4 regions of the Janthinobacterium sp. GW821-FHT03C10 genome follow, and region 4 is predicted to be linked to each of the others. Evidence: predicted binding sites of a transcription regulator. Region 4 holds the regulator's gene; each other region holds the start of a gene.
What was found. The regulator FNR, encoded in region 4, switches genes on or off when oxygen is low (the NO sensors DNR and NnrR bind a similar motif). The targets are predictions, from matches to a motif close to TTGATNNNNATCAA.

Region 1: a site for FNR is predicted at 1,445-1,458, ahead of AC07VH_RS13125 (hemerythrin domain-containing protein). Genes of this name have one in related genera too.
Region 2: a site for FNR is predicted at 4,493-4,506, ahead of AC07VH_RS06355 (universal stress protein). Genes of this name have one in related genera too.
Region 3: a site for FNR is predicted at 5,474-5,487, ahead of AC07VH_RS06105 (KamA family radical SAM protein). Genes of this name have one in related genera too.

The regions. Positions count from the first base shown of each region.
Region 1 is NZ_JBWKUN010000003.1:424,461-432,222, forward strand. It holds gene AC07VH_RS13115 (AGE family epimerase/isomerase) at 1-436, shown strand, start outside; gene AC07VH_RS13120 (carbohydrate kinase family protein) at 433-1,365, shown strand; gene AC07VH_RS13125 (hemerythrin domain-containing protein) at 1,630-2,082, shown strand; gene AC07VH_RS13130 (LacI family DNA-binding transcriptional regulator) at 2,103-3,167, opposite strand; gene AC07VH_RS13135 (glucokinase) at 3,151-5,064, opposite strand; gene AC07VH_RS13140 (maltoporin) at 5,410-6,696, shown strand; gene AC07VH_RS13145 (ABC transporter substrate-binding protein) at 6,965-7,762, shown strand, end outside.
Region 2 is NZ_JBWKUN010000001.1:1,486,341-1,494,102, reverse strand. It holds gene AC07VH_RS06365 (NADP-dependent malic enzyme) at 182-2,500, shown strand; gene AC07VH_RS06360 (hypothetical protein) at 2,553-3,422, opposite strand; gene AC07VH_RS06355 (universal stress protein) at 3,492-4,328, opposite strand; gene AC07VH_RS06350 (class I SAM-dependent methyltransferase) at 4,748-5,548, shown strand; gene AC07VH_RS06345 (hypothetical protein) at 5,555-6,055, opposite strand; gene AC07VH_RS06340 (M56 family metallopeptidase) at 6,120-6,866, opposite strand; gene AC07VH_RS06335 (GNAT family N-acetyltransferase) at 6,874-7,290, opposite strand; gene AC07VH_RS06330 (Imm10 family immunity protein) at 7,438-7,762, shown strand, end outside.
Region 3 is NZ_JBWKUN010000001.1:1,438,703-1,446,464, reverse strand. It holds gene AC07VH_RS06140 (DNA-deoxyinosine glycosylase) at 1-47, shown strand, start outside; gene AC07VH_RS06135 (hypothetical protein) at 62-1,270, opposite strand; gene AC07VH_RS06130 (HDOD domain-containing protein) at 1,377-2,243, opposite strand; gene AC07VH_RS06125 (hypothetical protein) at 2,176-2,538, shown strand; gene AC07VH_RS06120 (DNA-3-methyladenine glycosylase) at 2,535-3,113, shown strand; gene AC07VH_RS06115 (methyl-accepting chemotaxis protein) at 3,110-4,819, opposite strand; gene AC07VH_RS06110 (cache domain-containing protein) at 4,886-5,344, opposite strand; gene AC07VH_RS06105 (KamA family radical SAM protein) at 5,628-6,992, shown strand; gene AC07VH_RS06100 (MFS transporter) at 6,995-7,762, shown strand, end outside.
Region 4 is NZ_JBWKUN010000005.1:67,866-75,627, reverse strand. It holds gene modB (molybdate ABC transporter permease subunit) at 1-125, shown strand, start outside; gene AC07VH_RS17425 (sulfate/molybdate ABC transporter ATP-binding protein) at 122-832, shown strand; gene AC07VH_RS17420 (TOBE domain-containing protein) at 873-1,640, shown strand; gene AC07VH_RS17415 (response regulator) at 1,719-4,793, opposite strand; gene fnr (fumarate/nitrate reduction transcriptional regulator Fnr) at 5,033-5,791, shown strand; gene AC07VH_RS17405 (FixH family protein) at 5,918-6,442, opposite strand; gene ccoG (cytochrome c oxidase accessory protein CcoG) at 6,497-7,762, opposite strand, start outside.

The sequences.
Region 1 (7,762 bases), on a different contig from region 4:
GCTGCTGCTGATCATGGAGCGCCACGCCAGGTTCATGGCCGGCCCATCGGAGTGGCTGCTGCCCCGTGCGCGCGAACTGTACGACACGGCGCTGGCCAAGGCCTGGGATGGCACGCATGGCGGCATCCACTACGGTTTCGGCCCGCAGAATGAGATTTGCGATGGCGACAAATACTTCTGGGTGCAGGCGGAAAGCTTCGCCGCCGCCGCCGTGCTGGCCGCGCGCACGGGCGACGACGCCTACTGGCAAAGCTACGACAAGATATGGGATTACAGCTGGAAGCACTTCGTCGACCATGCACACGGCGCCTGGTACCGCATCCTGACGCCGGAAAACCAGAAAATCAGCAAGGAGAAAAGCCCTGCCGGCAAGACCGATTACCACACGATGGGCGCCTGCTATGAAGTGCTGAACGTGATCGGCGGTGCCGCATGAGCGCCGCCGTCACGCGCGAGTTTCCACAATTCGTTTCGGCCGGCGAAGCGCTGACGGACATGCTCCGCACGGGCGCGGACGCGTGGAGCAGCCAGGTGGGCGGCTCGACCTGGAACGTGGCCCGCGTGATGGCGCGCCTGGGCGTGCCCAGCGCCTTTGCGGGCGCCGTCAGCCTCGACGTCTTCGGCGACGCGCTGGCGCAAGCGACCGACGCGGCGGGCCTGGACATGCGTTTTTTGCAGCGCCGCGCGAAGTCGCCGCTGCTGGCCATCGTGCATGAACTGCATCCGCCCACGTATTACTTCATCGGCGACGACAGCGCCGACCTGCATTTCGACGCGGCGCAGTTGCCCGCCGGCTGGATGCAGGGCGCGCAATGGGTGCATTTCGGCGGCATCAGCCTGGCGCGCGAACCGCTGGCGGGCAAGCTGGTGGCGCTGGCGCAGGAACTCAAGGCGGCCGGCGTGAAGATCAGCTATGACCCGAACTTCCGCATCATGATGGATGAACGCTACGACGCCACCCTGCGCCGCATGACGGAGCTGGCCGACGTGATCAAGGTGTCGGACGAAGACCTGGCGGGCCTGTTCCGCCACGATGACATCGATGGCGCGTTTGCCGTGCTGCGCGGCTGGAATCCGCACGCCACGTATTTGTATACGCGCGGATCGCAGGGCGCGGCGCTGTACCGGGGCGAACAGACATGGCAGGCGGCGCCGCCCGCCATCGAGGTGGTCGACTCGGTGGGCGCGGGCGACGCCAGCATCGGCGGCTTGCTGTACAGCCTGATGTACCGGCCCGATGCGGATGGCGGCCAGCACTTGCGCTTCGCCGTCGCGGCCGGGGCGGGCGCCTGCCTGGCGGCCGGCGGCTCGCCGCCCTCGGTGGAACTGGTGGAATCGCTGGCGCGGCGCACGCAGCTGCGTTAAGTCGCACGGCGTGGCGCGCCGGACAGGCAGGCGCGCCACGCATACTTTTTGCGCAATGCAAAAATTTATCATGGTCAGCTTGATCTGCATCGAAACGCGTTGACCTTCCCGCCAGGCCTACCTTGACGTTGGCAATCGTCCTACATGGACGCCGCATGGCCCCGTCTAGAATGGGGACTTCATTGCACACCTGGAGACCACATCATGGCTACGCAATCCCATCAGGCAGCTTCCGTTTCCCGGCGAAATGTCGGAATGCAAGACATGGATGCGATCGAACTGCTGACGCAAGATCATCAGACGGTGAAGGACTTGTTCGAACAGTATGAGGGACTCAGCGACAGGTCGCTTGCCAGCAAACGCAAGCTGGCGCTGAAAATCTGCGAGGAATTGAGCAAGCATACGATGGCGGAAGAGGAAATCTTCTACCCTGCCGTGCGCGACGCCAGCCGTTCGAACGAAGACTTGATCAATGAAGCCACCGTCGAACACGCCTCGGCCAAGGAATTGATCGCGCAAATCGTCGCCATGGCGCCCGGCGAAGACTTGTACGACGCCAAGGTCAAGGTCTTGTCCAGGCAAATCGAGCAGCACGTACAGGAAGAGGAGGACGAGATTTTTCCGCGTGCGCGCGAGGCGCAACTCGACCTGCTGGCCATGGGCGGCCAGATCGCGGCGCGCAAGGCGGGAATGCATCTGCCCGCAATGCAGGCCTGAGCCTGCCTGGCGGCGTGTGATTAGCGCGCTGGTCCCGTCGACGCCCGTTCCATCAAGGTAAATGCCATCAGGTGGTGCGTGGCGGGCGCCGTCTCCCCCGCGCGGCGCTGGCGTATCTCGTCGATGACGAGACTGACGGCGGCGCGCGCCATGTCGGCGATGGGCTGGTGGATGGTGCTCAGCTCGGGCCAGACGGTGGTGGCGACGGGCGTGTCATCGAAGCCGCACACGCTCAGTTGCGCCGGCACCTGCAAGCCCATGCCGTGCGCCACGGCCAGGGTGGCGGCGGCCATGTCGTCGTTGCTGGCGAAGATGGCGCTGGGGTGCGGTGCTTGCGCCAGCAGCCGGCGCGCCGCGTCCAGCCCCGAACGATACGTAAAATAGCCTTGCGCCACCCTGTGCGGCGGCACCTGCAAGCCCGCTTCCCGCATGGCGTCCTCGAAGGCCTGGCGGCGCAGCAGGGCGGGCGTGTGCGCCGGATCGCCCTCGATGAAGCCGATGTCGCGGTGACCCAGCGCGAGCAGATGGCGCGTCATGGCCAGCGCGCCTTCGTAGTCGTCGATGCGCACGGCCGACACATCGGCCGACGGGCGCGCCGTGGCCACGGCGATGGCGGGGATGCCCATGGTATTGAGCTGCGCCAGCACCGCGGGCGAATCGCACAGCGGCGGCGGCACCAGGATGCCGTCCACCCCGGCCGCCACCAGGCAATCGATGCCGGCCCGCTGGCTGTCCAGGTCTTCGCAGCGTTCGAGCAGCAGCTGGCCGCCGCCCTGGCGGCATTGGTCCATGGCGCCAACTAAAAATTCGCTGAGGAAGGCCGCGCTGGGGTTGCTGTACAAGAGGCCGATGCGCAGGGTGCCCGTGCGGGCGGCGCGAGCCGCCAGGTTGGGCTGGTAGCGCAGGCTGGCGATCGCCGCCTCGACCTTGTCGCGCGTGGCCGTGCTGACGCTGGCGCGCCCGTTGATGACGCGCGACACCGTCATGGCCGAGACGCCGGCCAGGCGCGCCACGTCGTGCACGGTGGCGCCGCTGGCCGTATCGGGGGCGGGGGCGGCGGGCGCCGCCTTATTCGAGGTGGCCACCGAATTTCAGCTTGCCGCTGATGCGCATGCCGTGCAGTTGGCCTTCTTCCAGTTCGGCGGCGCTGGTGCGCTGCGCCGTGTCGCGCCGCGCCAGTCCCACCGACAGGATATCGAGCATCATCAGCTGCAGCAGGCGTACGATCATGGGCACGAAATTGAGGTTGCCTTCCGGATGGTTCAGGGTCAGCAGCACGTCGGCCAGCTTGGCCAGCGGCGAACCGCTGGCCGTGATCGCCAGCACGCGCGCGCCGCAGCCCTGCGCCACCTTGACGGTGCGCAGCAGGTCGGGCAGGGCGCCGGAGCGGGAAATGACCAGCGCCACGTCGCCCGGTTTCAGCATGGCGGCGCTCATTTCCTGCGCCTGCGGGTCGGCAAAGAAGCTGCTGACGATGCCCAGGTTGAGCAGCTTGTGCTGCATGTCGTCGGCCACCACGCGGGCGCTGCCCACGGCCAGCAATTCCACGCGCTGCGCGCCGCGCAGCAGCTCGATGGCCGCCGTCAGCGCCTTCACGTCGAGCATGTCGCGCAGGGCCAGCGCGGCCGAGGCGTTATTGCCCAGCACCTTGCGCGCCAGTTCCGCGTCGGAGTCCGAAATCTCCACGTGGCAGTGGGCCACCGTGATGGCGCCGCCCGTCAGGCCGGAGGCCAGCTTCAGCTTGAAATCGGCCAGGCCCTGCACGCCGATCGAGCGGCAAAAGCGCATCACGGTCGGCTGGCTGACGCCGACCCGCTGGGCGATTTCGGCGATCGGCAGGGTCAGCATGGCGTTCGGCTCCTTCAGCACCCAGTCGGCCACCTTGCATTCCGATGGGCTCATGCGGCCGCGCGCCTGGCGCACGGATTCGAGCACGGGCGCGCCGGTATGGGCGCGCTTGAGCTTTTGCGCCAGGATGGCGGCGATGCCCAGGAAAGTGGGCAGTTCGGCCGTGATCAGAAACGTGGGGATCTGCGCCAAGTATTCGTTCAGGCGGCCCTTTTGCTCGAAGCGGGCGCGGAACTGCGACCGTTCGAACAAAGGTCCCAGGCGCGGCACGATGCCGCCGCCTATATAGATGCCGCCCAGCGCGCCCAGGGTCATGGCCACGTTGCCGGCGATGGAACCGAGGATGGCGCAGAAGCAGTCCACCGCTTCCAGGCACACGTCGCATTCATTGTTCAGGGCGCGGCTGGTGATGTCGGCCGCCAGCAGCGGCGGGACGTCATGCCGGCCAGCCCGGTCGGACAGGGCGCGGTAGATCAGTTCCAGCCCCCGTCCGGAGGCGAGGCGTTCGGCCGAGACGTGCGACAGCTCGCGCCAGGCGAAGGACAGCACGTCCATCTCGCGCTGGTCGCAGGGGGCGAAGCTGACGTGGCCCCCTTCGCTGCCCAGCGCGATCCAGCGGTCTTCGGCGGGGATCATGCCCGATACGCCCAGGCCCGTGCCCGAACCGAGCAGGCCGATGACGCTGTCGGCGCGCGCCATGCCGCCGCCGATCTGCTGGCGCTGGTCGGGCCGCAGGTAGGGCAGGGCCATGGCCAGCGCCGTGAAGTCGTTCACCACCAGCAAGGTGTCGAGGCCCAGCGCGGCGCGCATGGCCTCGATCGAGAAGAACCAGTGATGGTTCATCATGCGGATATTGTCGTCGTCGATGGGATTGGCGATGGCGATGGCCGCATGGCGCACGCGCGCCGAACCGGCGGCGCGCGCCTCGCTGCTATCCATATACGCGGTGATGGCGTCGAGCAGCGATGCGTAGTCGTCGCAGGGCAGCACGGCGACCGCTTCCAGGTGGCCCTGGCGCGTTTCCAGCACGAAGCGGGCATTGGTGCCGCCGATGTCTGCCAGCAGGCGCGGCCCTTCACTGAAACGCTCCGCCGGATCGCTGCCTGCTACTTCCATTTTTTCATCAATTTTCATGGCGGTGCCTCGTCTCGTTTGCGTGCGCTGTCTTGGCGGCGCACTGTCGTTATGGCAAAAACCAAGGATTTTAATTCGTATACGTGCCGCGTGCCGAAAAATGCGGCCCAGCCATGCAGATGCTCATGTGTCGGGTCAAAAACGGACACCTCACCATGAAAAGCAGTGCCTTCCGACGGCAAATGCGGGCGCAAATAAAGTGTCGCAGAGTAGTCGTAGGATTACAACATAATATGTTGATATTTGTTCGTAGTATAGTTACTATGTCCCTGCTGGAAAGAATTCTGGCCAGTACATTCGGCCACGAATGACTAGATAAAAAATAAATTACTGAGGAGACTTACCATGCTGCATCGCAACATGTTGAAGGCTGTGCTGAAAACACTGCCAGCTGCCATCGTCTTGGCTATCGCCAGCGGTTCCGCTGCCGCCGACCCCATGTACCCATCCGACTCCGAAGGCTTCCACGGCTACCTGCGCGCCGGCGCCGGCAGCAATACCTCGGGCGACGGCGGTTCGCAAGGCTGCTTCGGCCTGGGCGGCAATACCATGAAATATCGTCTGGGCAATGAGTGCGACGCCTACACGGAATTCGGCTACACCAAGTCCGTCGCCCAGTCCGGCGGCGTGAACTACCTGGCCACCATCTGGGTCAACGCCTACGCGCCCAACTCCGATTTCGGCGACAACAAGCTGGGCATCGTCAAGGCCTATGTCGAAGCGCAGGGACTCGATTTCCTGAACGGCGGCACGGCCTGGATCGGCAAGCGCTTCTACTACCGTCCCGACATCCACATGCTGGACTTGCAGTACATCAACATGAACGGCACGGGTGCCGGCCTGGACCGCATTCCTGCCGGCCCCGGCAAATTCTCGTACGCCTTCTTCAAGGACAACGACATCAACACCGTGTCGCCGACCGGCGTCGTCAGCACCAAGTCCGCCGTGCGCCAGAACTTCATCTACGGCGAGATTCCCGTCAATGAAAACGGCACCCTGGACCTGGCAGCGACCTACATCATCGGCGAAGGCAAGGACAACGACGCTTACGGCCAGAAGCACAATGGCTGGCAGTTGTCGGCCTTCCACCGCCAAGCGAAAGTCTTCGGCGGCGGCAATACCTTCGGCGTGCAGTACGGCGTCGGCCCTGGCACGGGCAAGGGCGCGCAGTTCGGCGCTTCGGGCGACACCAATTTCGGTTCGGACGTGAAACGCACGCGCATCTTCAATGACATGGCGATCCAGCCGATGGCCAACTTCGGCATGGAATTCGTCGCCCTGTGGCAAAAAGACGAGTCGAACGCCACCGGTTCCTCGACCTGGACCTCGGTCGGCGTACGTCCCGTGTACGCATTCACCAACAACTTCAAGCTGGTGGGCGAACTGGGCACGGACCGCGTGACGCAAGCGGGCGGCCTGCCGGCCAAGCGCCTGACCAAGCTGACCATCGCCCCGACGATCTCGGCCGGCCCTGGCCTGTGGTCGCGTCCTGAACTGCGCGCTTTCGTGACCTACGGCAAATGGAACGATGCGGCCACCGCCTCGGTCAATGCGTCGAACAACGGCGGCCCGATCTACAACAACAATACCAGCGGTACGTCGTACGGCTTCCAAGTCGAAACCTGGTTCTAAACACCGAACCAAACGGTTTTGTTCAGTGTTGACGTTTGTAAGTGCAGATCAACCTGGCGCATCCTTCGCGGATGCGTTTTTGGCGCCGTCCCGTGATATAAATGCAATGTAGTCATATCATGGATCGCGGCGCCGTCTTTACACCAAGATGATGCCCGTTTGCAAGCGGGTCTGAGCACAAGAGCGCCGGTACAGGCGCAGATTTCACCTTTTTCGGCCCCCGTATGCCGAAGCCCCCTAAAAGCTTGATCAAAAAAGGAATGTGGAGATGAAACTGAAATTCAAGATTACCCAACTGGCCGCATTGACCACCCTGGCGTTTGCCGGCAGCGCGTTTGCGACCGACGTGGAAGTGTTGCACTACTGGACCTCCGGCGGCGAAGCGAAGTCCGTGGGCCAGTTGCAGCAAATCGTGAAGGAAAGCGGCTTCGGCTGGAAAGACTTCGCCGTGGCTGGCGGCGCTGGCGAAAACGCCGCGACCGCGCTGAAGACCCGCGTCATTTCCGGCAATCCGCCAACGGCCGCCCAGATCAAGGGCCCGTCGATCCAGGAGTGGGGCGCGGAAGGCGTGCTGGCCAATATCGATGATGCCGCCATTCCAGGCAAATGGGATGCCGTGCTGCCGAAAGTCGTCGCCGACATCATGAAATACAAGGGCCACTACGTTGCCGCTCCCGTCAACGTCCACCGCGTGAACTGGATGTGGGTCAATCCGGAAGTGCTGAAAAAAGCCGGCGTGGCCACCACCCCGACCACCTGGGATGCGTTCTTCGACGCGGCCGAGAAGATCAAGAAATCGGGCGGCATCGCGATCGCCCACGGCGGCCAGCCTTGGCAGGACGCCACCGTGTTTGAATCCGTCGCGCTGGGCGTGGGCGGCACGGAATTCTACAAGAAGGCCATCCTCAAGCTGGACCAGAAGGAATTGACCGGCCCGACCATGCTCAAGGTGTTCGACACCCTGGGCAAGGTGAAGACCTACATCGACAAGGATGCGGCCGGCCGCGACTGGAACCTGGCCACCGCCATGGTCATCAACAACAAGGCCGGCTTCCAGTTCATGGGC
Region 2 (7,762 bases), on a different contig from region 4:
AATCTAAAATTTGATAGTTTTTCCTGCTGAGGACGTTTGTGCCGCCGGACGGCCTTACAATGCTAGGTTATGCGTTTTCGTGATATCAGACTGTGGCTAGCGGAAAATACCTAGCTAATTGAAAGAATCGGTCTGATAAAATCCGGAACACCCGATCGACCAAACAGGAAGGCAGCACAGCATGGATTCGTCATCTGATAAAAAAGAAGAATTGCGTCAACAATTGCGCTTGGCCGCACTCGAGTATCACGAGTGCCCGCGTCCCGGCAAAATCAGCGTGACGCCGACCAAACAACTGACCAACCAGCGCGACCTGGCGCTGGCCTACTCGCCAGGCGTGGCCGCTCCCTGTGAAGAAATCGTCATCGATCCGGCCAATGCCTATAAATATACGGCGCGCGGCAACCTGGTGGCCGTCATCACCAACGGCACGGCCGTGCTGGGACTGGGCAATATCGGCCCGCTGGCCGCCAAGCCGGTGATGGAAGGCAAGGGCGTGCTGTTCAAGAAATTCGCCGGCATCGACGTCTTCGACATCGAGATCAACGAATCGGATCCCGATAAACTGGTCGACATCATCGCCTCGCTGGAACCGACCTTCGGCGGCGTGAACCTGGAAGACATCAAGGCGCCCGAGTGTTTCTATATCGAGCGCCAGCTGCGCGACCGCATGAAGATTCCCGTCTTCCATGACGACCAGCACGGCACCGCCATCATCGTCGGCGCGGCCATCCTGAACGGCCTGAAAGCCGTCGGCAAGAAAATCGAGGACTGCAAGCTGGTCGTGTCGGGCGCGGGCGCCGCGGCGCTGGCCTGCCTGGACCTGATCGTCGACCTGGGCTTCCCGCTGAAAAACATCTACGTCACCGACCTGGCCGGCGTGGTCTACAAGGGCCGCGCGGAACTGATGGACCCGGACAAGGAACGCTTCGCGCAAGACACGCCGCTGCGCACCCTGGGCGAAGTCATCCCGGACGCCGACATCTTCCTCGGCGTTTCCGCCGCCGGCGTGCTGAAACAGGACATGGTGCGCAAGATGGCGCCGAACCCGCTGATCCTGGCGCTGGCCAACCCGAATCCGGAAATCCTGCCGGAAGAAGTCAAGGCCGTGCGCAGCGACGCCATCATCGCCACGGGCCGTTCGGACTATCCGAACCAGGTCAACAACGTGCTGTGCTTCCCCTACATCTTCCGCGGCGCCCTCGATTGCGGCGCGACGACGATCACGCGCGAGATGGAAATCGCCGTGGTGCACGCGATCGCCGACCTGGCGCATGCCGAGCAGTCGGACATCGTGGCCACCACCTACGGCATCAGCAACCTGTCGTTCGGCCCTGAATACCTGATCCCGATGCCGTTCGACCCGCGTTTGCTGATCAAGATCGCGCCGGCGGTGGCCAAGGCGGCCGAGGAATCGGGCGTCGCCACGCGTCCGATCAAGGACTTGCAGGCGTACGCGGACAGCCTGCAGCAATTCGTTTACCGCAGCGGCACCTTCATGAAGCCGCTGTTCCTGATGGCCAAATCCACGCCGGCCGAACTGAAACGCATCGTCTACGCCGAAGGCGAAGAAGAGCGCGTGCTGCGCGCCGTGCAAGTGGTGGTCGATGAAAAACTGGCGCGTCCCATCCTGGTGGGCCGTCCGCCCGTGCTCGAAGCGCGCATCCAGAAGTTCGGCCTGCGCCTCAAGCAAGGCGTCGACTTCGACGTCATCAACCCGGACTTCGACGAGCGCTACCGCGATTACTGGAACACGTACTACGCGATGACCAGCCGCAAGGGCGTCACCGAGGAATACGCGAAGCTGGAAATGCGCCGCCGCCACACCCTGATCGGTTCGATGATGATCCACAAGGGCGACGCGGACGGCATGATCTGCGGCACCTTCGGCACCACCCAGCTGCACCTGAAATACATCGACCAGGTGCTGGGCAAGCGCGCCGGCAGCAACGTGTATGCGGCCATGAACGTCTTGATCATGCCGGAACGCCAGCTGGTGATGGTCGACACGCACGTCAATGAAAACCCGGACGCCGAGCAATTGGCCGAGATCACCATCATGGCCGCCGAAGAGATGACCCGTTTTGGTTTGTCGCCGCGCGCGGCCCTGCTGTCGCACTCGAACTTCGGTTCCAGCGACAGCGCCTCGGCGCAAAAGATGCGCGCCGCGCTGGCCATCATCAAGGAACGCGCGCCGGAACTGGAAATCGACGGCGAAATGCACGGCGATACGGCCCTCGACAGCAAGCTGCGTCAAAAACTCATGCCGAATTCGGCACTGAAGAACGACGCCAACCTGCTCGTCATGCCGAACATCGAGTCGGCCAACATCGCCTACAACCTGGTGAAAACGGCGGCCGGCAACGGCATCGCCGTCGGCCCGATCCTGCTCGGCTGCGCCAAGCCCGTGCACATCCTGACGCCATCGGCCACCGTGCGCCGCATCGTCAACATGACGGCCTTGTGCGTCGTCGACGCCGTGGCACAGCGCAAAGCCTAAGGTTTTAGCTGTTGCTTGAAAGCCGCGCCATCCGCAAGGGGGCGCGGCTTTTTTACATGGGCGGCACGGGCAGGGCCGTGGCGGCCGGCTGGCGGCGCAGGTAATAGTGGCGGTACAGCATGATCTCGCCCCACACCAGCAGCAGCGCCGCCAGCGCGAACAGGCCCAGCGTGATCTTGAGCGAATTGAAATACGCGCCGGCCTGGCGTTGGATGGCGTCGATGAAGATCATCGGCACCGATTTGTCGAGTTTGCTGAAGTCGGCCTGGCGCGCCACGTCGGTGGTCAGGCGCACGGCCAGGTCGGTGCCCAGGCTGGCCAGTTCGCCCGTCGCCTGGCCACGGAAGCCGGCGCCCTTGAGCGCGTCGCCCAGCACGCCGGCCCTGGCGATCAGCTGTTCCTGCAGCACCTGCGTCAGCAGCACGCTGCCGCGGCGCAGGATGAATTCATTGATCCAGCGCGCCTTGCTGCGTTCCCAGTAACCGTCTGACGTGGGCCGGTAATACATGTCTTGCACGAAGGGCTCGAGCAGGCTGCGCATGCTGACCGGCTGGCCCGGGGCGATCAGCCTGGCCTGCCGTTCCAGGTAGACGCGCAGCGCCGGCATCTGCGCTTCGACCACCGGCTGCAGGTCGCGCTCGAGGGCCTGGTTGACGACGCGGTGCACGCTGTGCACGGCGCCAAACCCGCCGCCGAGGAGCAGCAACGCGAGCAGGATCAACACATAGCTGAGCTTGGCGGCCACATGCCAGGCGGGCGGACGGCGCACCAGCAGGCATTTTCTGGCCAGCTGATGGCAGATGCCGAGCGCCAGCACAAAGCCGAGCATGCCATACAGCAGCATCCACGGCAGGACCGTCCACAGCAGGTCGCTGCCGAACGGCGCCAGGGCGCTGCCCCAATTGATCAGTTGTTGCTTCATCTACATTGCCTTGAGATGGAAAATCAGGCAAGTATAGCCATTGTGCAACAGAACGTGGCGCGCGGGACCTCAGTGCGCCATCAGCACGGGCAAGCTCATCTGGCGCAGCACGGTTTCCGTCACGCCGCCCAGCAGGATTTCGCGGAAGCGCGCGTGGCCGTAGCCGCCCATCACGAGCAGGTTCGCATGCACTTCGGCGGCCATGGCCAGCAGCGCTGCGCCGACGTCGCCCGTGGTGACGGCGGGGCGCACCTCGACGGGCACGCCATGGCGGCTCAGGTAGGCGGCGATGTCTGCGCCCGGATGGCGGGCCGGCTGTGCGTGGCCGGCGGGCGGGTGCAGCAGGGCCAGCACCACCAGGCGCGCCGCGCGCAGCAGGGGCAGGGCGTGGCCGATGGTGCGCGTCGCTTCCATGCTGCCATCCCAGGCCACCACGACGGTATTGTCCAGTTGCGCGAATTGGCCGCTGCGCGGCACGATCAGCACGGGGCGGGCCGCGTTCAGCATCACGTACGGCACCAGGTCGCCCATGGCGCCCGGCAGCGCTTCGCTGTCGTCGTGCTGGCTGAGCACCGTCAAGTCGCTGTAGCGGGCGCTGACGGCCATGCCGCCATCTTCGTCGTCTTCGATCAGGCGCCGCTCGAGCGAGACGGCGCCGGCCTGACGCGCCAGCGTTTCAAACTGGGCCAGCGCCTGTTCCGCCTGCCCGTGCAGGGCATTGATCTGCGCCGCCACGGCGCCGCCGCGCATGCCGCGGTTGTTTTCCAGGGTAAAGCGCGACACGCCCGTCATGGCGGCACCGATCAGGTGCGCCTGGTGCGCGTGTGCCAGCCGCGCCGCGATGGCGATGCGTTGCGGCGCATGGCGCGACAGGTCGGCGTGGACGAGGATGGATTTGTAGGCCATGGTGTCATTCGCTAGTCAGGATGGCAACAAGGCTAGAACGGCAACACGGGCAAGTCCAGCATTGCCGTGCCGGCGGGCGGTTTTCTTATGCGGGGCTTGACCTGGGTCAAAAAAACACGGGCGAGGACCTTTCGCAAGGCGATAGCCAGGAGATTGCGAGCTGTTTGATGTGCATCAAAATGCCTGGCCCCCTGCAGGCGATAATGGCATCGAACTCCTTGCCCTTCCAGTGGTCTGCATCGGCGCCGGCGCCATCTGTCCGGCACTTCCTTGTGTGACGCAACAACGCTGGCCGTGGCGGGAGTTCACTTCTCGGACTTTCATGCTCTCTCGTATTCTTTTTAGCCAGCACGCGCAGTGCGGCGCCTTGCCTGGAGTCATGCTACATTCATGTCCTGTTTTTTTCTGAAAGGATGAGGATGCCTTTAGGTAACAACTTCTTGCGGCACAATCAGCAAGCCTGGGATGCCCAGGCTGCACGGAACAGCCCGTGGTCGCAGCCCGTCGACAGCGCCACCATCGCCGCGGCCCGTGCCGGGCAGTGGCAAATCCATCTGACGCCCGGTCCCTTGCCGGCCGGCTGGCTGGGCGAGGTGCGCGGCAAGCGCATCCTGTGCCTGGCCGGCGCCGGCGGGCAGCAGGCGCCCGTGCTGGCTGCCGCCGGCGCGCACGTCACCGTCTTCGACCTGTCTGAACAGCAACTGGCGCAAGACCGCATGGTGGCCGAACGCGACGGCTTGCAACTGGCCACCGTCCAGGGCGACATGCGCGACCTGGCCCGCTTTGCCGACGCCAGCTTCGATGTCATCATCCACCCCGTGTCGAACCAGTACGTGCCCGATATCGCCCCCGTGTGGCGCGAATGCGCGCGCGTGCTGGCCGATGGCGGCGTGCTGCTGAGCAGTTTCTTCAATCCGGCCGTATTCATCGGCGACCGCGATCCGCAATGGGCACAGCAGGGTTTGATACGCCCCCGTTTCGTGCTGCCGTATTCGGATGTGGAGGATATGGATGCCGATGCGCTGGCGGCGCGCATGGAGAAGGGCGAGGCGCTGGTCTTCGGCCACGGCCTGGACAGCCAGATCGGCGGCCAGCTGGCGGCGGGTTTCGTGCTGGCCGGTTACCACGAGGAAATGCATCCCCACCCGCGCTTTGAAATTGAAAAATACTTGCCCAGCTTTATCGCCACGCGCGCCGTCAGGCTGGCGCGCGCGGTATAGCGATCATTAGTTGTACGGCTGCAAGTCCAGCCAGACGGCGTACGACAGGCGCTTGCCGTTCCACAGGCCGCCGCCGCGGATGACGGCGTCGCACGAGGTCAGCTGGCCCGCCAGGTCCATGCGGCCCAGGTTGCGGCGCAGGCGCAGGGCGTCGTTGTGCGACAGGTAGCCCACCAGCTGGCCGTCGATGAAGACGGCGATGGCCTTGTCCTGGAACGGGTTGGCATCGTCGCAGACGAGCAGGGCCAGGCATTTTTCTTCCGCGTTGCCGGGACCGTGCTCGCCGGCCAGCCTGGCGATGGCGGGCTGGTACATCGCTTCGTTTTCCACTTCCGACGCGAAGCGCCCCTCGTCGCTCCAGTGGTGCGCGGGCGCGCCCGCGGGAATCGCCGGCACGTACTGGCGCACCGAGAGGAGCGGCTTGTGCAGCGGTTTCACGGGCGTGCGGCCGCTGAAGACGTAGTACAGCAGGGCGATGACGATCACGATGGCGAGCAGGTAAAGCATGGTATCTCTCTGATTTCTAAGGGGGGAGCCAGGGGCGCGGGCATGCCGCGCGGCGTTGCCGCTACTATAGCAAGTTCGCCGCCCGGTCCCGGGTAATTCTGGCCATGATCCGGCGCCGCCGGCGCAGTGCCAGCGGGTCGTTCAGCACGATGGGCGAGGCGCCCGTCAAGCCCGAATAGTACTGGCCGTGCCGGAGCAGGACGGTGGCGTAGTCGCGCAGCGCGTGGCCGTGCGCCAGCATGCGCGCGTCGCAATCGACCTCGATGGCAAAGCGCAGCCGGTGCAGCTGCCACCACAGGGGCAGGTTCCACGGCATGATCAGGATCAAGGCGTAGGCCAGGGCCAGCAACTGCGGGTCGCGCGCGGCCAGCCGGCATTGTGCATGCGCCAGCAGCAGCGCCTGTTGCGGGGGCGGAATCAGTTGCAGCCAGACGGGCATCACGATGCGGGGCCGCAGCAGCCCCGCCACGCAGGGGCCGATGCCGCCGCTCAAGTACACGGGCGTGCCCAGCAGCGATGTTTTCTGCCAGCGCCGCTGGTGCGACAGCAGCCAGACGCTGCGCAGCGCCAACAGCAACAGCATGCCGCTCGATAAGACAAACCAGCCCAGTTTCAGCTGAGCCTGCTGCGCCGGCATGGCCTTCAGCACGCCGGGCAGCCACGCCAGGGGCACGATGACGGACGCGGCGATGGCCGCCAGCCACGGCCAGCGTGTCGCGCGCCCGCGCCGCTGCCGCGCGCGCTCGGCGCGCCAGCCGGCAGCGTTCAACAGCAGCGCCAGCGCCATGCTACCCAGCAGCCAGGCCGGCATCGGGCGCCTAGCGCTTCAGCGCCATGCCGACGGAGGCGGGCGCCGTATGCTTGAAACCGAACTGCGCGTACAGGTCTTGCGCCTGGCCATCGGCGATCAGGCTGACGTACGCGCTTTCCGGCACGTCGCTGTCGATGAACTGGCTGATTTCGCGCATGATCAGCTTGCCCAGGCCTTTGCCCTGATGGGCCGGCAGCACGGCGATATCGACCACCTGGAAGAAGCAGCCGCCATCGCCGATGATGCGGCCCATGCCCACCACTTCGTCGCCCTGCAGCACTTGCACGGCAAACAGGGAGTTCGGCAAACCCTTGGCCGCCGCCTCCGCGGTTTTTGCGCTCAGCCCGGCGGCGACGCGCAGCTGCTGGTAGGTGGCGATGGAAGGGATGGCCAGGCGGGTGGTGTAGGGCGATGCGGCGGTCAAGACGGTCTCCTGTGCAATATGGATGGAATGGCCATTATAGGCGGCGAGCGCGGCCGGGGGCGGCACGCTTTATTCGCCGCGCCCTATGTCGTGCGCGGCGCTTTTGCGCTATGGTGGCGTCATCCAATTATTTGTTGAAAGCACGCCATGTCCGCAGGATTTACCGCCACCGAGTTGTCCGTCATCCATGAAGACGACGCCCTGATCACCACCCTGGCCGCGCCAGCCGGCAAAGGCGAGCCCGTCTACCTGATGCTGCAGCGCGCCGACGAATACGATGAGCAGGACGTGGCGCTGGGCATGGACGAACCGTACATCGAATACGGCGGCCAGGAATTTGCCTGGTATGGCCACATGCACGCCGTGATCCTGCATCCGAACCGCCTGTCCGTGCAGATGGATGCCGAGGCGGCCATGCAGATGGATGACGACGGCCAGATCGACGTGCGTTTCAACTTGACGCCCGAGCGCT
Region 3 (7,762 bases), on a different contig from region 4:
AGGCGTGGCTGTCGCTGCGTGACCAGCCGGAGCCGGCCGCGCGCTGATCGTGTCGCCGGCCTTACGCCGGCGCGTACGGCTGCGCTTCCAGTGGTTGTCCCTTGGCATCGAATTTCAGCGCCACGGACAAGTTGGTGACGCCGATGGTGGCCAGCGCGTCGCAGATGTCGTCGACTTCGTCCTGCAGGTCGGCGGCCAGGTCCAGCGGCTTGTCTGCGCTGTGCAGCAACTGGCCGCCCGCCGTGCTGACGTTGACGCGCAGCAGCATTTCGCCATGCTCATCGGCCGGGCCGACGACCACCGAGACGTCGCCCGCGTCCACCTTGTTTTCCGCCAGTGCATGATTGATGCCGGACATCATCTGCAGCATCGCATACTCGCTCATGCCTTGTTCCTTGCCACCGTGGAACAGATCCTGGTACAGAAAACTCACTTCCAGGGTACTGCCGGCCGGCGCCAGGCAGCGTTTCACCAGGTCGCCCACTTCCGTCGTCCACTGCTGGTAGCGGGCCATGCGCGCATCGAACCAGGCGTCGAGCGCCGCTTCATCCTTCGGTTCCGCATAGAACGGGTCGTCCACGCGCTTCAAGGCAAAGCCCAGCAGGAAGCGCAGTTCGACGGCCGTGTCCTGCGGGCCGAAAGCCGTCTCGCTCCAGCCGACGATGCTGCTTTCCAGACCCGGCGTGGCGACGATTTTCTTGTCCGTCATCGACGAATAGGCATCGCGCACCATGTCGTGCAGGTGGCTGTAGGTGATGCGGTCGATCTCGTTGAGGTCGTAGGCATGGCTCATCAGGACCACCTTGGCCTTGGCGCTTTCCAGTTGCGCCTGCTGGAAACTCTTCACCAGCGCTTCGAACGCGTCCTGGTCCTGGAAACTGTCCGCTTCCCGCAGGCCGCCCGTGCTTTGCACCAGCAGGGGCACGACGAAGGCGTTGATTTCCATGGCCGGGGCATTCTCGCGGCGGATCACGGAAACGGCAGCCGCTTCCTCGATATGGCTGCGCAGGTACTGGTAGGCGCCCACGTCCTCGTACTTGGCACGCTCGATGGCGTCGTACAGGATTTCATCCTTCTTTTGATTCAGGGCCTTACGGATCAGGCGGCCGAACTCGACGGCTTGCTCGGCCAGCACCGTGCCCTGCGATTCGCTGTCTTCCTGCTCCGCCAGGTTCAGCGCCATCGTGCACAGCATGCGTGTGACGGACTCGTCCTTGTCTTCGGGCGTGTTGGCGGATTTACGGGGGACAGGGCGCTTATTTTTGGGCATGGCGATCAAGAGGTTAAGAAATACGGGTCAGGCAAACGGAAACGGGCGCCAGGACTCTGCCAGGCGCCGGGACGGATCATACAGGCGGACGCGGCCGCCTGATACCTCAATGGTCGGTATCGAACATCTCGTGCAGCTCGTCGAGCAGGTCGGCGGCTTCTTCCTGCGACAGGCCAAGATGCTGGCAAGCAAGTTCGCCGCCCTTGTCCCACTCGAGCGAAGTACTGTTGCCATGGTAGCGCTGAATGCCCTTTTCGGCCAGCAGCGACAGGGCGACGAGCGAGCGGATGGCGTCGTCCGTGGACGGGTCGGCCAGCACCGTGTAGTCGTGGTGGTGCAAAATCGCCCAGGAGACGTCGGAGGACAGGCCCCAGTTGCGCGCCAGCAAGCAGCCGATGGCCGCATGGTTGGTCTGGTGGCGCGCGTCTTCCAGTGTCGTAAAACAATTGTGCGCATCGTTGGCCGCCGCCGCGTACGTCTTGACATAGTCGGGGAAGCGGTTCATCAACAGGGGCACGCCGATGTCGCAGAACAGGCCGAAGGTATGCGCGATGTCGGGCGGGGCGATGCGCAGCTTGCGCGAGGTAAATACCAGGGCGCGCGCGCGCTTGGCCGACACATCCCAGAAATTGGTCAGTTCCACGCCTTCCGCCTCCAGCGCCTGGCGCGCCAGCAAGCCCGTCATCATGGCGCTGCACTGGTTGATACCGAGAAAGTTGATGCCTTGCTCGACGGATTTGGCCTTGCGCGCGGCGCCATAGAACGGTGAATTCGCCAGTTTCAGCAGGGCGCCCGACATGCCGACGTCGTCGGCGATGATGCGCGCGATGCGGCGCGGCGACGGGTCGTCTTCCGCCAGTTCGCGCTGCAGGTCGACCAGCAGGCTGGGACGCGGCGGGATACGGATGGAACGCATCAAGGCGTCAACCGGATCTTCCTGCACTACCTGCTTTTGCGCTGCCGCTCTCATCATCACGCTTTCATCATCATTTTTGTGTCCGGTGCTTATTCTGTCGCGCGCTGCCGCTGCCCGCCTCATGAGCGTCTGGCGCAGTGCCCGACGATTATCGCTGTTTATGCATGGCAATAGTTCATATCTGCAATATATTGTCGCAAAAATCCCCGTTTTGGCCTGGTCCGGCCGCCATTTTCGTCATTTTACGACGCTGCCCATCCCGATATCCGTGATAAAAAGCTTAAGTTTTATTTGTTTTCAAGGCGGGGGTGAGGCGTGCGGCGGACAGCGCGGCGGTACAATTGCCGGATGAAAAAAATCCTCGCGGGTATCGACTTTGCGGACGATTCCAGCAGCGTGGCGCGCCAGCTGATCGGCGTGACCGTGCTGGTCGACGGCGTGGGCGGGCGCATCGTGGAAACGGAAGCGTATGACCGGCTGGACCCGGCTTCGCACACGTATGGCGGCATGACGCCGCGCAATGCGGCCATGTTCGGCCCGCCCGCGCACGCCTATGTCTACCGCTCGTACGGCATCCACTGGTGCCTGAACTTTGTGTGCCGCGAAGCGGGGCATGGCGCGGGCGTGCTGATCCGCGCCATCGAACCGCTCGTGGGACTCGATGCCATGCGCGAACGGCGCGGCGTCGAGGATGCGCGGCTGCTGTGCTCGGGACCGGGCAAGGTGTGCCAGGCGCTCGGTGTGAGCCATCTGCAGAACCGGCTGGCGCTCGATGCGCCGCCCTTCATGCTGCTGGCGCGCGAGGACGAGGTTGCTGTACAGGCGGGACCGCGCATCGGCATTTCCAGGGCGATGGAGACGCCGTGGCGTTTCGTGCTGGCCGGCTCCGCTTATCTGAGCAAACCGATGCGCGCGCCCGTCATCTAGTTACCTTCCTGCCCGCGCCGGCGCGGGGGCGCATCCTTGGCGCCACGCATGCCGGGCATGCCGCGCAGCGGACTGTGCAGCGCGCGCCGTTCCCGGGCGGGCATCCTGGCGGGGTCTTGAAAGGCGTCGTCTTCGGCGCCGGCGGGCGTGGCCGGCGCGGCTGGATCCAGGGTGAACACGCTGACCGCCGCCGACAGTTTGACGGCCTGGTCCTGCAGGCTGGCCGCCGCCGCTGCCGCCTGCTCCACCAGGGCCGCGTTTTGCTGCGTGACGTCATCCATCTGCGCCACGGCCAGGTTCACTTCCGTGATGCCCGACGCCTGCTCGGCGCTGGCCTCTTTCACGCGCTGGATGATCTCGTTGACTTGCTGCACCGAGGCCACGATGGCGCCCATGCTGTCGCCCGCCTGCTGCACGGCCACGCTGCCGCCGTCGATGGTGGTGACGGAGGTGGCGATCAGGGTCTTGATTTCCTTGGCCGCCTGCGCCGAGCGCTGCGCCAGGGTGCGCACTTCCGACGCCACGACGGCAAAGCCGCGGCCTTGTTCGCCCGCGCGCGCCGCCTCCACCGCGGCGTTCAGCGCAAGGATATTGGTTTGGAAGGAAATACCGTCGATCACGCCGATAATATCCACGATCTGGCGCGAATTGGCCCGTATCGTCGCCATCGTCGCCACCGCCTGCTGCATCGACGTGCCCCCTTGCACGGCCAGGGTGGACGCTTGCCCCGCCAGCTCGCAGGCCAGCTGGGCGTTGTCCGCATTGTTGTTGACGGCTTCCGTCAAGGTTTCCATGGCGCTCGACGTTTCTTCCAGCGAACTGGCTTGCATTTCCGTGCGCGCCGACAAGTCCAGATTGCCGGTGGCTATTTCGCGCGAGGCCGTGTCGATCGATTGCACGGCGCCCATGATGGTGCGCAAGGTCTGGTTCAGGTGGGCGATGGTCTGGTCCAGCACGCGCGAGGTGGCGGCGATTTCGTCATTGCCCGGCTTGGGGGCGCCGGCCATCAGCTTGCCTGCCGCCAGGTCTTGCACGGCGTCGGCAATGCCGCGGATTTCCACCAGCATGGCGCGGCGTACCAGCATGGTCACCACGATGGAGACGAGGATGGACAGCAGGACGGTCAGCAGCAGGCTCCAGCCCAGGCTACGGAACTCGGCGCTGGCCGTCGCATGGGCCTGGCTGCTGAGCTTTGTTTCCAGGGCCGACAGCTGCGCCAGCTGCGTATTGAACTGGACGAATTGGGTTTCCGCCTTGAGCATGGAATTGGTGGCGATCGACTGGTCCATCTGCGCCATTTCCATGGTTTCCAGCACGGCCTTGCGATAGCCGGCCAGGGCCGCGATGGCCGCATCGACCAGGGTGCGCTCGGCGCCCGTGGCCGTGGAACGCAAGGTGGCCAGCTGGGCGCCGATGGCTGCGTGGCGCGCCTTGATCTGTTGCTCTAGCGCATCGAGGCGAGCCTTGGCGAAGCTGCCATTCGTCCACGACAGCAACTGGTACATATTGCCATGCACATGCTTGGCGTCGCCGACGACGTCGGCGGCCGCTTTCAAATGCGCGATGCGTACCAGCACCATGTTTTCCAGCGAGGCATTTTGCCGTACCATGCCATACCAGGCGCCGGTCGAGCTGAGTATCAGCAGCAGCAAGACCAGGGTGGGCGCCAGCAACAATTTTGGTCCGATGCGTAATTGATTGAGCATGCTTGACTCCTGGCTATGGCTGTTCAACGCGCAGGCGGCGCGCTGCGCGCGCGCGCCGCCCCTGCCCTATTTTTTGTAGATGCCCGCTTCCAGCACCACATCGTTGACGCGCAGAATGTACGTGGTCTTCGGCTCGATCTTGCCGCTGGTGGGATTCTTGTACTGATAATCGACCCAGCCCTTGCCCTGCTTTTGCGCCAGCTCGATGATTTCACGCCGATATTTCTTGCCGTTCGCATCCGGCACATCCGTCAAGTCCTTGCCCACGATGGAAGGATTGATGGGGTGGGCCAGCACGATGCCGGTCTTGATGTCGCGCATGTCCACATACAGCGAACCCTGCACGAAGTCGGGATCTTTCGCCGTGATTTTCTTCATCATTTCTTCCTTGCCATGCGCCTTCATGAAGGCGGCGCCCCGTTCGGCCATGGCGATGGCGTCTTTCTCCGTTGGTTCGAGCGCGGCGTTGACGCTGCCGCCTGCAAATGCCAGGCACAGCAGGCTACCCGTGAATATGCGTTTCATGAAAGCTCCTTGTGATATCGAGGGATGTGTTGCCAGGTCGTAATTTACGTCGCCGACGGTGCCGTCAAATTGCGATGGAACAAACTAAGGTGTTGCTTGTAGGCAGCGTGCAACGTATCGAGAGGCTTGTTGATATGTAGCAATTTAATTCCGAGTGGCAAGAACTATGATGACTTTCATAGCATGCCGAGGTGGACTGGCATGGGGGAGGAAGAGGCTGAAATTGGCCGCTATACGGCCGACTTCATGAAAGTTGTCGCTATTTACAGGCAAGGAGCCGATCGTGTCCGCACTCATTACCGAGCCGTTTTCACCCAAGTTCAAGCCATATACGCGGCAAACCATTCAACAGGCGCGGCAGTGGGAATGGCTGCCGGAAGAGCAGCGCGAAGCCGTGCAAGTGGTCTCGCACGTCTTGCCGTTTCGCACCAATGAATATGTGCTCGATCAGTTGATCGACTGGAACAATATCCCTGACGATCCCATCTACCGCCTCGTCTTTCCCCACCGCGACATGCTGCCGCCAGAGCAGTATGCGCACCTGCGCGACCTGGTGCTGGTGCGGCGCGACAAGGCGGCCATCGACGCCTATGTGCATGGCTTGCGCCTGGGAATGAATCCCCATCCTGCCGGACAAATGACGCATAACGTGCCGAGGGTCAACGATGCGCCCGTGCGCGGCCTGCAGCATAAGTATGCGCAAACGGTGCTGTTTTTTCCCAGCGCGGGCCAGACCTGCCACGCGTATTGCACTTTCTGTTTTCGCTGGCCCCAGTTCGTCGGCATGGACGACATGAAGTTCGATGCGCGCGAGTCGCATGAGCTGGCCGCCTACCTGAAACTGCATCCGGAAGTGACGGACGTGCTGATCACGGGCGGCGATCCGATGATCATGAACACGCGGCAACTGGCCGCCTACCTGGAGCCGCTGCTGGCGCCGGGCCTGGAACATATCCAGAACATCCGCATCGGCACCAAGGCGGTGGCGTATTGGCCGCAGCGCTTTGTCTCGGACCGCGACGCGGATGACTTGATGCGCCTGTTTGAGCGCATCGTCAAGGCGGGCAAGAACCTGGCCGTGATGGGCCATTACAGCCATGCCGTCGAGCTGCGCCAGGACATCGCGCAGCAAGCCGTGAAACGCATCGTGTCCACGGGCGCCACCTTGCGCATGCAGGGGCCGCTGATCCGCCATATCAACGAAGATCCGGCAAGCTGGGCCGAGCTGTGGCAGACGGGTACGCGCCTGGGAGCGATTCCGTATTACCTGTTTGTCGAACGCGACACGGGCCCGCGCGGCTATTTCGAGTTGCCGCTGGCGAAGGCGCACGAGATTTTCCAGGCTGCCTACCAGATGGTGTCGGGCCTGTCGCGCACGGTGCGGGGACCGTCCATGAGCGCCTTTCCCGGCAAGATCGTCATCGACGGCGTCGTCACCATCAATGGCGAAAAACTGTTTGCCCTGCAATTTTTGCAGGCGCGCAACCCGGACTGGGTGCGCCGGCCGTTTTATGCGAAGTTCGATGCGGAAGCGACGTGGATGGACGATTTGAAGCCTGCTTTTGGCCACGATAAATTCTTCTTCGAGATGGATGACCCTGTGCCGCAGTTGCCGCATAAAATCATCCGCCTGGCGCAGGCTGCCTGAGCATGCCTGCCGCCGGTGCGCCTGCCCGCTCCGGTCTGGCCGTGTTTTGTCTCGTATTCCTGCCGTTTGCGCTTGGGCATTACCTGTCGTGCCTGCTGCGCGGCGTGAATGCCGTGCTGACGGCGGAATTGCTGGACGCCATCGCCCTGACGCCAGCGCAGCTGGGCCTGCTGACCAGCGCCTTTTTCCTCGCCTTTGCGCTGGTGCAATTACCAGTCGGCATGGCGCTCGACCGCTACGGCCCCCGCACGGTGCAACTGTGGCTGCTGGCGCTGGCGGCCCTGGGCGTGTGGCTGTTCAGCCGGGGCCACAGCTTTGCCGAGCTGATGTGGGCGCGTGCCCTGATGGGGGCGGGGCTGGGCGGCTGTTTCATGGCCGCCGTGAAAGCGATCTCGTGCGCCATCGCGCCGGCGCGCCTGCCGTCCGTGCACGGTTACCTGATCGCCGTGGGCGGCCTGGGCGCGGCCACGGCCACCATGCCCGTCAAGCTGGCCCTGCATTACACGGACTGGCGCGGCGTGTTCCTGGGCCTGGCGCTGGCGGCGCTGGCCATCGGCTTGCTGATCCGCCTGCTGTCGCCGGCCATGCCCGCGCGTGCCGCAGGCATGCACAAGGCGAGCAAGGTCAGCGTCTGGAGCGTGTACCGCGATCCCGGCTTTCGCCGCACCATCGCGCTGATCCTGCTGCCGCACACGGTGTTCTTTGGCGTGCAGGGCTTGTGGGTGGGGCGCTGGCTGGCCGACGTGGGCGGCTTGTCCGATGACAGCGTG
Region 4 (7,762 bases):
ACGAAGCCGTGCAGGCGGGCCAGGACGACGTGGCCAACACCCTCGTGCTGATCACCTCGGCCGTGTGTATCGTGGTGCTGCTGTCGGCTGGCCGCCTGGCGCCCGGGCGCATCGCTCATAAATGACCGCTATGCAACTCGACCTCGACATTCGCGCCACCTTGCGCTCCGGCAAACGCCGCTTCGACCTGCAGGTGCAATGCACCTCCGGCAGCCAGCGCATCGCCATGTATGGCCCCTCCGGCGCCGGCAAGAGCATGACCTTGAAAGCCATTGCCGGACTGTTTACACCGGACGCGGGCCATATCCGCCTGAACGGGCGCACCCTGTTCGATTCGGCCGCCGGCATCAATTTGCCGCCGCAGCAGCGTAATGTCGCCTACCTGTTCCAGGATTACGCGCTGTTCCCGCACCTGACGGTGCGCCAGAACGTGGGCTTCGGCCTGGCGCGCGGCTGGTTCAATCCGCGCGCGCGCGAAAAATTGCAGAAGGTCGAGCATTGGCTCGACGCGTTTCACTTGCAGGAACTGGCGCACCAGTTCCCCGACGAGTTGTCCGGAGGCCAGCGCCAACGGGTGGCGCTGGCGAGGGCGCTCGTGGCCGAACCGAATGCCCTGCTGCTCGACGAGCCGTTCGCCGCCCTCGATCCGGCCCTGCGTGTCAAAATGCGCCTGGAACTGAGCCAGTGGCAGCAGCGCCTGGACGTGCCCATGATCCTGATCACCCATGATCCGGAAGATGCGCGCATCCTGGGCGAGCATGTGCTGTACTTGCGCGACGGACAGATTGATAACAGGGAAGAACACATGGCATTGGGTGAACGCATTGGATAAATCAGCGGCAGCGGAAATCGGCCTGCAAGGCTCGGTATGGATGACGGTGGGCGGCGAGCACCTGGGCGGCGCCGGCCGGGTGGAATTGCTGGGCGCGATCGCCGAATGCGGCTCCATCACGCAGGCGGCCAAGCTTGTGAAGATGAGCTACAAGGCGGCCTGGGACGCCATCGACGCGATGAATAACCTGGCGGGTGAGCCGTTGGTCGAGCGCTTGACGGGCGGCAAGGGCGGCGGCGGCACGCGGCTGACGCCACGGGGGCGCCAGCTGGTCGACAATTTCCGCATCATCGAGCGCGAGCATGCCCGCTACCTGCGCCAGCTGGGCAGCCAGGCGGAAGGCATCGCCGACGATCTTTTACTCATACGGAGAATGGCCATGAAAACCACGGCACGCAATCAATTCCTGGGCAAGGTGGCCGAACTGAAACAGGGTGCCGTCAACGACGAAGTCACCTTGGAATTGCCCGGTGGCCAGCACATCGTTGCCATCGTCACGCAGGGCAGCAGCGCCAGCCTGGGCCTGGTGCCGGGCGCGGAAGCGTTTGCGCTGATCAAGGCGTCGTCGATCATCCTCGTGGCCGACAGCGCAGGGGCGCGCTTCTCCGCGCGCAACCAGCTGGCCGGGCTGGTGACGCGCGTGCAGACGGGCGCCGTGAACACGGAAGTGGTGCTGGACTTGCCGCGCGGCGGCACCATCGCCGCCATCATCACCAATCAGAGCAGCACCGAGCTGGGTATTGAGATCGGCAGCAAGGTGACGGCGATTTTCAAGGCCTCCAGCGTGATCCTGGGCGTGCCGGCGTAAATGGGGTAGGTCGGATTAGCGCGCAAGCGCGTAATCCGACAAGGTTCCGGGGTCTGACCCCGGTTTTACGTTGCAGGCTTAATCTTTCAGCCTGGACAACCAATCCGCTGCCGCCGCCAGCGCCTGTTCCAGCTCCTGCGCCGTCTGCGCCAGCAGCGCCGGCACCTCGTCGAGCCGGCCCGCATCGATGGCTTCCTCGGTGGCGAAGGCGGCGCGGATCAGGCGTTTCGTGCCCAGGGTGCCGACGGAGCCGCGCACGCCGTGCAGGATGCGCGCCACGTCGCTGTGGCGGCCCGCCTGCAACGCCGTTTCGGCGTCGCGCACGGGCGTCATGCCCTTGTTCAGCGCGTCTTCCACCATGCGCCGCAGCACGCCGCGCCCTTTCGCGTCGCGCCCCATCACGCGCATCAGCGGCGCCATGGAAAACACTTCCTCATCGGCAACGGGCGCCGGCCCTGCCGTCTGCACTGGCGGGCGCTTGGGCAGGTGGCGCAGGATGACTTCCATCATCTCTTCCACCACCACGGGCTTGGCGATGAAATCGCTGATGCCGGCCGTCATGCAGCGTTCGCGCTCGGACGCCAGCACGCCGGCCGTCATGGCGATCACGGGCAGGTTCAAGCGCAGTTCCGTGCGGATAATGTGGGTGGCGCTGAAGCCGTCCATGACGGGCATCTGCATGTCCATCAGCACGATGTCGTAGCGCAGCGCTTCCGTGCGCAGCCGTTCCACGGCTTGCAAGCCGTCGCCCACCACGTCCAGGGTGGCGCCCATGTGTTCGAGGATGCCGCGCGCCACGGCCTGGTTCAGATGGTTGTCTTCCACCAGCAGGAAATGCACGCCGGCCAGCTCCGTGCCCAGCGGCTGGTGCAGGATGCGCTGCTCGCCGCCGTCGTGCTTGGCAATCAGCGCCTGGTGCAGGGCATCGAACAGGCTCGAGCCCGTGATCGGTTTCATCAGCACGACGTCGGCCTCGGCCGCGCTGGAGATTTCCTCCAGGTGGTTGCGGGCGAAGGCGTTGACCATCACCACGATGGGCTGGCGCTGGCCGGCGGCCGCCTGGCGGATGGCCTTGGCCGTGGCCAGGCCGTCCATCACGGGCATGTGCCAGTCGGCCAGCACCACGTCGTACGGTTGCTGCTGCGCCAGGCGTTCGCGGTACAGTTCGATGGCGGCAAAGCCGGAGTCCACTTCGTCGGCCAGCCAGCCCCATGCCTCGATCAGCTTGACGATCAGTTCGCGCGTGGTGCGGTTGTCGTCGGCCACCAGCAGGCGCAGCTGGCCCAGGGTGGGCGTGCGCCGCGTTTCGGCCGGCTGCGCCAGCATGTCGAACGGCACGCTGAACCAGAAGCGGCTGCCCTTGCCTTCGCTGCTGGCGACGGCGATGTCGCCGCCCATCATGTGGATCAGCTGTTTGCTGATGGCCAGGCCCAGGCCCGTGCCGCCGAAGCGCCGCGTGATGCTCTGGTCGCCCTGCGAAAACGCGGCAAACAGCTGCTGTTGCTGCAGTTCCGTCATGCCGATGCCCGTGTCGCGCACTTCGAAGCGTAGCCAGGCGCGCCCGTTCTCTTTCTCGGCCAGGCTGACGGCCACCACCACTTCGCCGCTCTCGGTAAACTTGATGGCGTTGCCGGCCAGGTTGACGAGGATTTGCTGCAGCCGCTGGGCGTCGCCCACGAGGCGGCGCGGCACATCGGGCTCGACGGCAATCGCCAGTTCCAGCTCCTTTTCGCCCGCATTCATGGTCATCGTCGTGGCCAGCGTGTTCATGACCTCGTCGAGGTCGAATTCGACGGGCGACAATTCCATGCGGCGCGCCTCGATCTTCGAATAATCGAGCACGTCGTTGAGGATGCCCAGCAGCGACTGGCCCGCCACGCGCACCATGGTCAGATACTTGCGCTGTTCCGTATCGAGCTTGGTATTGCCCAGCAAATACACCATGCCCAGCACGGCATTGAGGGGCGTGCGGATTTCATGGCTCATGTTGGCCACGAAATCGCTCTTCGCGCGGTTGGCCGCCTCGGCCCGGTCGCGCTCCTGTTCCAGCTCCGCCGCGCGCGATTCGAGTTCCTGCTGCAGCCGGTCGCGTTCGCTCATCAGGCCGTTGAAGGCTTCCGTCAGCTCGCCGATCTCGTCGCGCTGCTGCACGGGAACGGGGGTGAAACGGCTGCCGCTGGTGCGCAGCGCCTGCAGGGTGTCGCGCAGGCGCACCAGGGGCGACAGCAGGCGTACGGTGACCCAGCCCAGCACGGCTGCGGCCAGCAGCGAGGCGAGGATGCTCCACAGCACCAGCCGGTACAGCACGCCGTCGAACGGTTCGAAGGCGTCGTCGAGGGGCAGCGAGGCGGCCAGCAGCCAGTTCACCGATTTCAGGCGCTTGAAGCTGTTGACGGCCGTGATGCCGCGGCTGTTGGTGCTGACCATGCTGCCTTCGCCATCGTCCTTCAGCAGCTGAGTGGTCGTCAGGTTGGCGTTCGGCAGGCGCGGCTGCAGCAAACGGCTGGTATCGGGGTGCAGCACGTAGCGCGGCACGGCGCCGCGCGTGAGGATGAAGTAATAGCCGCTCTTGCCGATCTTTTCCGAGCGCAAACGCCCCAGCAGGTTGTCCTTGTACAGGCGCAGCACGCCGATCACCACGCCGGCCACCTGGCCGTCGGCGGCCAGCACGGGCGCCACCATCTGCACGATGGGCATGCCGCTCGATTTGCCCAGCATCGGCTCGGTGATCATGGGCTGGCGCGTGCGCAGCACGGTCTGGAAATACTCGCGCTCGGCGACGTTGATGCCGGCGCGCCCCGCCACTTCCGGCATGTCGGCCACGACGGCGCCGTGCGCGTCGAGCACCAGCACGTCGTCGAACAGCACCAGCATCGAGCGGCGCGAATAGTATTCGCGCAACTGGGCGGGCTGGGCGATCAGTTCCGGCGGCTGCTGCCGGGCCGTCAGGGTGACGATCTGCAGCAGCATCCCCAGCTTGTCGTCGAGCTCGGCGGCGGTGCGGCTGATCAGGGACGACTGCTGGCTCAGCAGTACCCGGGTGAAATCGTCGCGCATGTGCTGCACCTGGATCATGGTGACCAGCGCGATCATGGCGATCGAGGTCAGGCTGGTGGCCAGCGCGACTTTTGCTTTGATGCCGAGAGGCTTCATGATTTCCTTTTCAGTACCGGGCGGCACAGGCGGCAAATAATGCTGTCAGGAATTTTCCTATCAATACCCCAGCTTGGCAAGCGCCGCCACGCAAATTGCCCTCTCCGCATGGGCTTTTGACGATGTTGCCATATAATTAAAGGCGGGACGTCGTTTATTCGGTGAAATTGCGGTGAAATTGGCACACGGCAACCCTGTATGCAGTAAACTTGTTGTTGCATTTTCTAAAAGGTACCGACATGACTGAAGCGCTACTCACTCCAACCTTGCCCACAGTGACCGTGGAAGCGTTGCGTGCGCGATGCTCGACCTGCAGCATGCATCAATTGTGCCTGCCGATGGGCCTCGATGTGGGCGACATGGACAGGCTGGACCAGATCATCGGCCGCCGCCGCAAGATCGTGCGCGGCGCCTCGCTGTTCCGCATCGGCGACTCGTTCCAGAACCTGTACGCGATCCGCCTGGGCCACTTCAAGACCTACCAGATCAATCCGGGCGGCGAAGAGCAGGTGACGGGTTTCCAGATGGCTGGCGAACTGCTGGGCATGGACGCCATCAGCGCCGACCGCCACCACTGTAATGCGGTGGCCCTGGAAGACAGCGAAGTGTGTGAAATCCCGTTTTCCAGCCTGGAACAATTGCTGGGCAACATGCCGACCCTGCTGCGCCATTTCCACCGCATGATGAGCCAGGAAATCACGCGCGAGCAAAGCGTGATGCTGTTGCTGGGCAATATGCAGGCGACGCAGCGCTTTGCCGCCTTCATCGTCAACCTGGCGTCGCGCTATGAAGCGCGCGGCTATTCGAGCAGTAAATTCCAGTTGCGCATGTCGCGCGAGGAAATCGGCAACTACCTGGGCCTGACCATCGAAAGCGTCAGCCGTTTATTGTCGAAATTCAAGAAGGAAGGCTGGCTGCGCGTCTCCAACCGAGAGATCGAGATCCTGCAGCCGGCGAAATTGAAGGCCATTACGGCCGGCACGGACGTCTGCAAATAACAGCACCGTCAAAACCTACTGCGCGTCGCGCTTTGCGGCCTGCGATGCTCGCTGTGCTCTAGCACAGCTGCGCTTCTCAGCCACAAATCACTGCCGCTCGCTACGGTTTTTTCCCGGCGCTGTACGTTATAGCTCTTCATCCGCGTGCAGCGCGATGCTGCGTTGTAGCGGCCAGGTCCAGATACCGGACAGGCGCCACTCGCGCTTGTCATTTTCCACCAGCACCTGCCAGCGGCTGCGTTCGAGCATCGGCAGCGCCACGGAAAAATTGCCGGCCGCATCGGGCTGCACCAGCAGCTTGATATCCTTTTCCGGCAGGGTCGCATGCGCCAGGTGCAGCAGCAAAGGCCTCTGGTACGCCTTGCCGAAGCTGTGCACGGAACCGCTCAGGCGCGCTGCGGCGACGTCATACGCCAGGGTCGTATCCATGGCCAGGTCGCTGGCGATCGTGTCGCGCTTCAAATCCTGGTTGATGGCCTTGCCCTGCTTGTAATAGTCGCCCACCACCAGCGCATCGGGTTGTGTAAACGCGATATAACCCATGAAGCTGCCGACGACCACGGACAGGCCGGGACCGATCATCAGCAGCCATGGCCAGCGGTGCTTGTACCACGGGGCAACGGGGGCTTGCAGTTTCAGACTGTCGGACATGCTATTTCTCCTGTGTAAATGGCCGGCCCCCATGCGGGGACCGGCCTTCCTGCATTAGCGCGGCACGATGAAGACCGCGCTTTCGCGCACGTGCAGCGACGGGTCGTCCAGCGAGTGCAATTCGATTGCAATCTTGTTCGAACCCTTCTCGCCGACGCCGTGCGGCACGCGCAGGCGGATCGGCCAGCCCAGCGTTTCCGTCGGCTGCAACGTCACTTCCTCGCGTGTCAGCAAGGTCAGGCCCGGCAAGCCGGATGCGCTGATTTTGAAATGCTGGCTTTGCTCGGAGGTGTTCATGATCTGCAGGCGGTAGACGTTTTCGATCATGCCGTCTTCCACTTCGCGTCCCATCGAACCGCGGTCGCGGATCACGTCCATTTTCAGCGGCGTGCGCAGGGCCAGCGAAGTACACACGGCGATGATGATCAGGGCCAGGATGGAAGTGTAGATCAGCACGCGCGGGCGCATGGCGCGCTGGCGGATCTGCTTCGAATTGAAGTTGTTTTCCATCGCATGGTCGGTGCTGTAGCGTATCAGGCCACGCGGCCGTTCGACCTTGTCCATCACGGTATTGCAGGCATCGACGCAGGCGGCGCAGCCGATGCATTCATACTGCAGGCCGTTGCGGATATCGATGCCGGTCGGACACACCTGCACGCACAGGGTGCAGTCGATGCAGTCGCCCAGCTTGTCGTTGTTGCCAGCCTTCTTGCTCATGGCGCCGCGTGGTTCGCCGCGCTTGGCATCGTAGGTGATGATCAGCGTGTCCTGGTCGAACATGGCGCTCTGGAAGCGCGCGTAGGGGCACATGTATTTGCACACCTGCTCGCGCAGCCAGCCTGCGTTGCCGTAGGTTGCCAGGCTGTAGAACAAGACCCAGAACCATTCCCAGGGACCGAAATTGAGGGTGGTCACCTCGCGCGCCAGTTCCTTGATCGGCGTGAAGTAGCCGACAAAGGTAAAGCCCGTCCACAGGGCGATGGCGCCCCAGACCAGGTGCTTGGCCGTCTTCTTGAATGCCTTGCGCACGGAGGGACCCTGCCTGTCGAGGGCCATGCGCGCGCTGCGCGTGCCCTCGATGCGGCGTTCGACCCACAGGAAGATTTCCGTGTATACCGTTTGCGGGCAAGAAAAGCCGCACCATACCCGCCCGGCAATGGCCGTGACGAGGAACAACAAATACGCACAGATGATCAGCAGGGCCGCCAGATAGATGAAATCCTGGGGCCACAGCACGACGCCGAAAATGTAGAACTTGCGCGTGGTCAAATCGAACAGCAGGGCTTGCCTGCCATTCCAGGTCAACCACGGCAAGCCGTA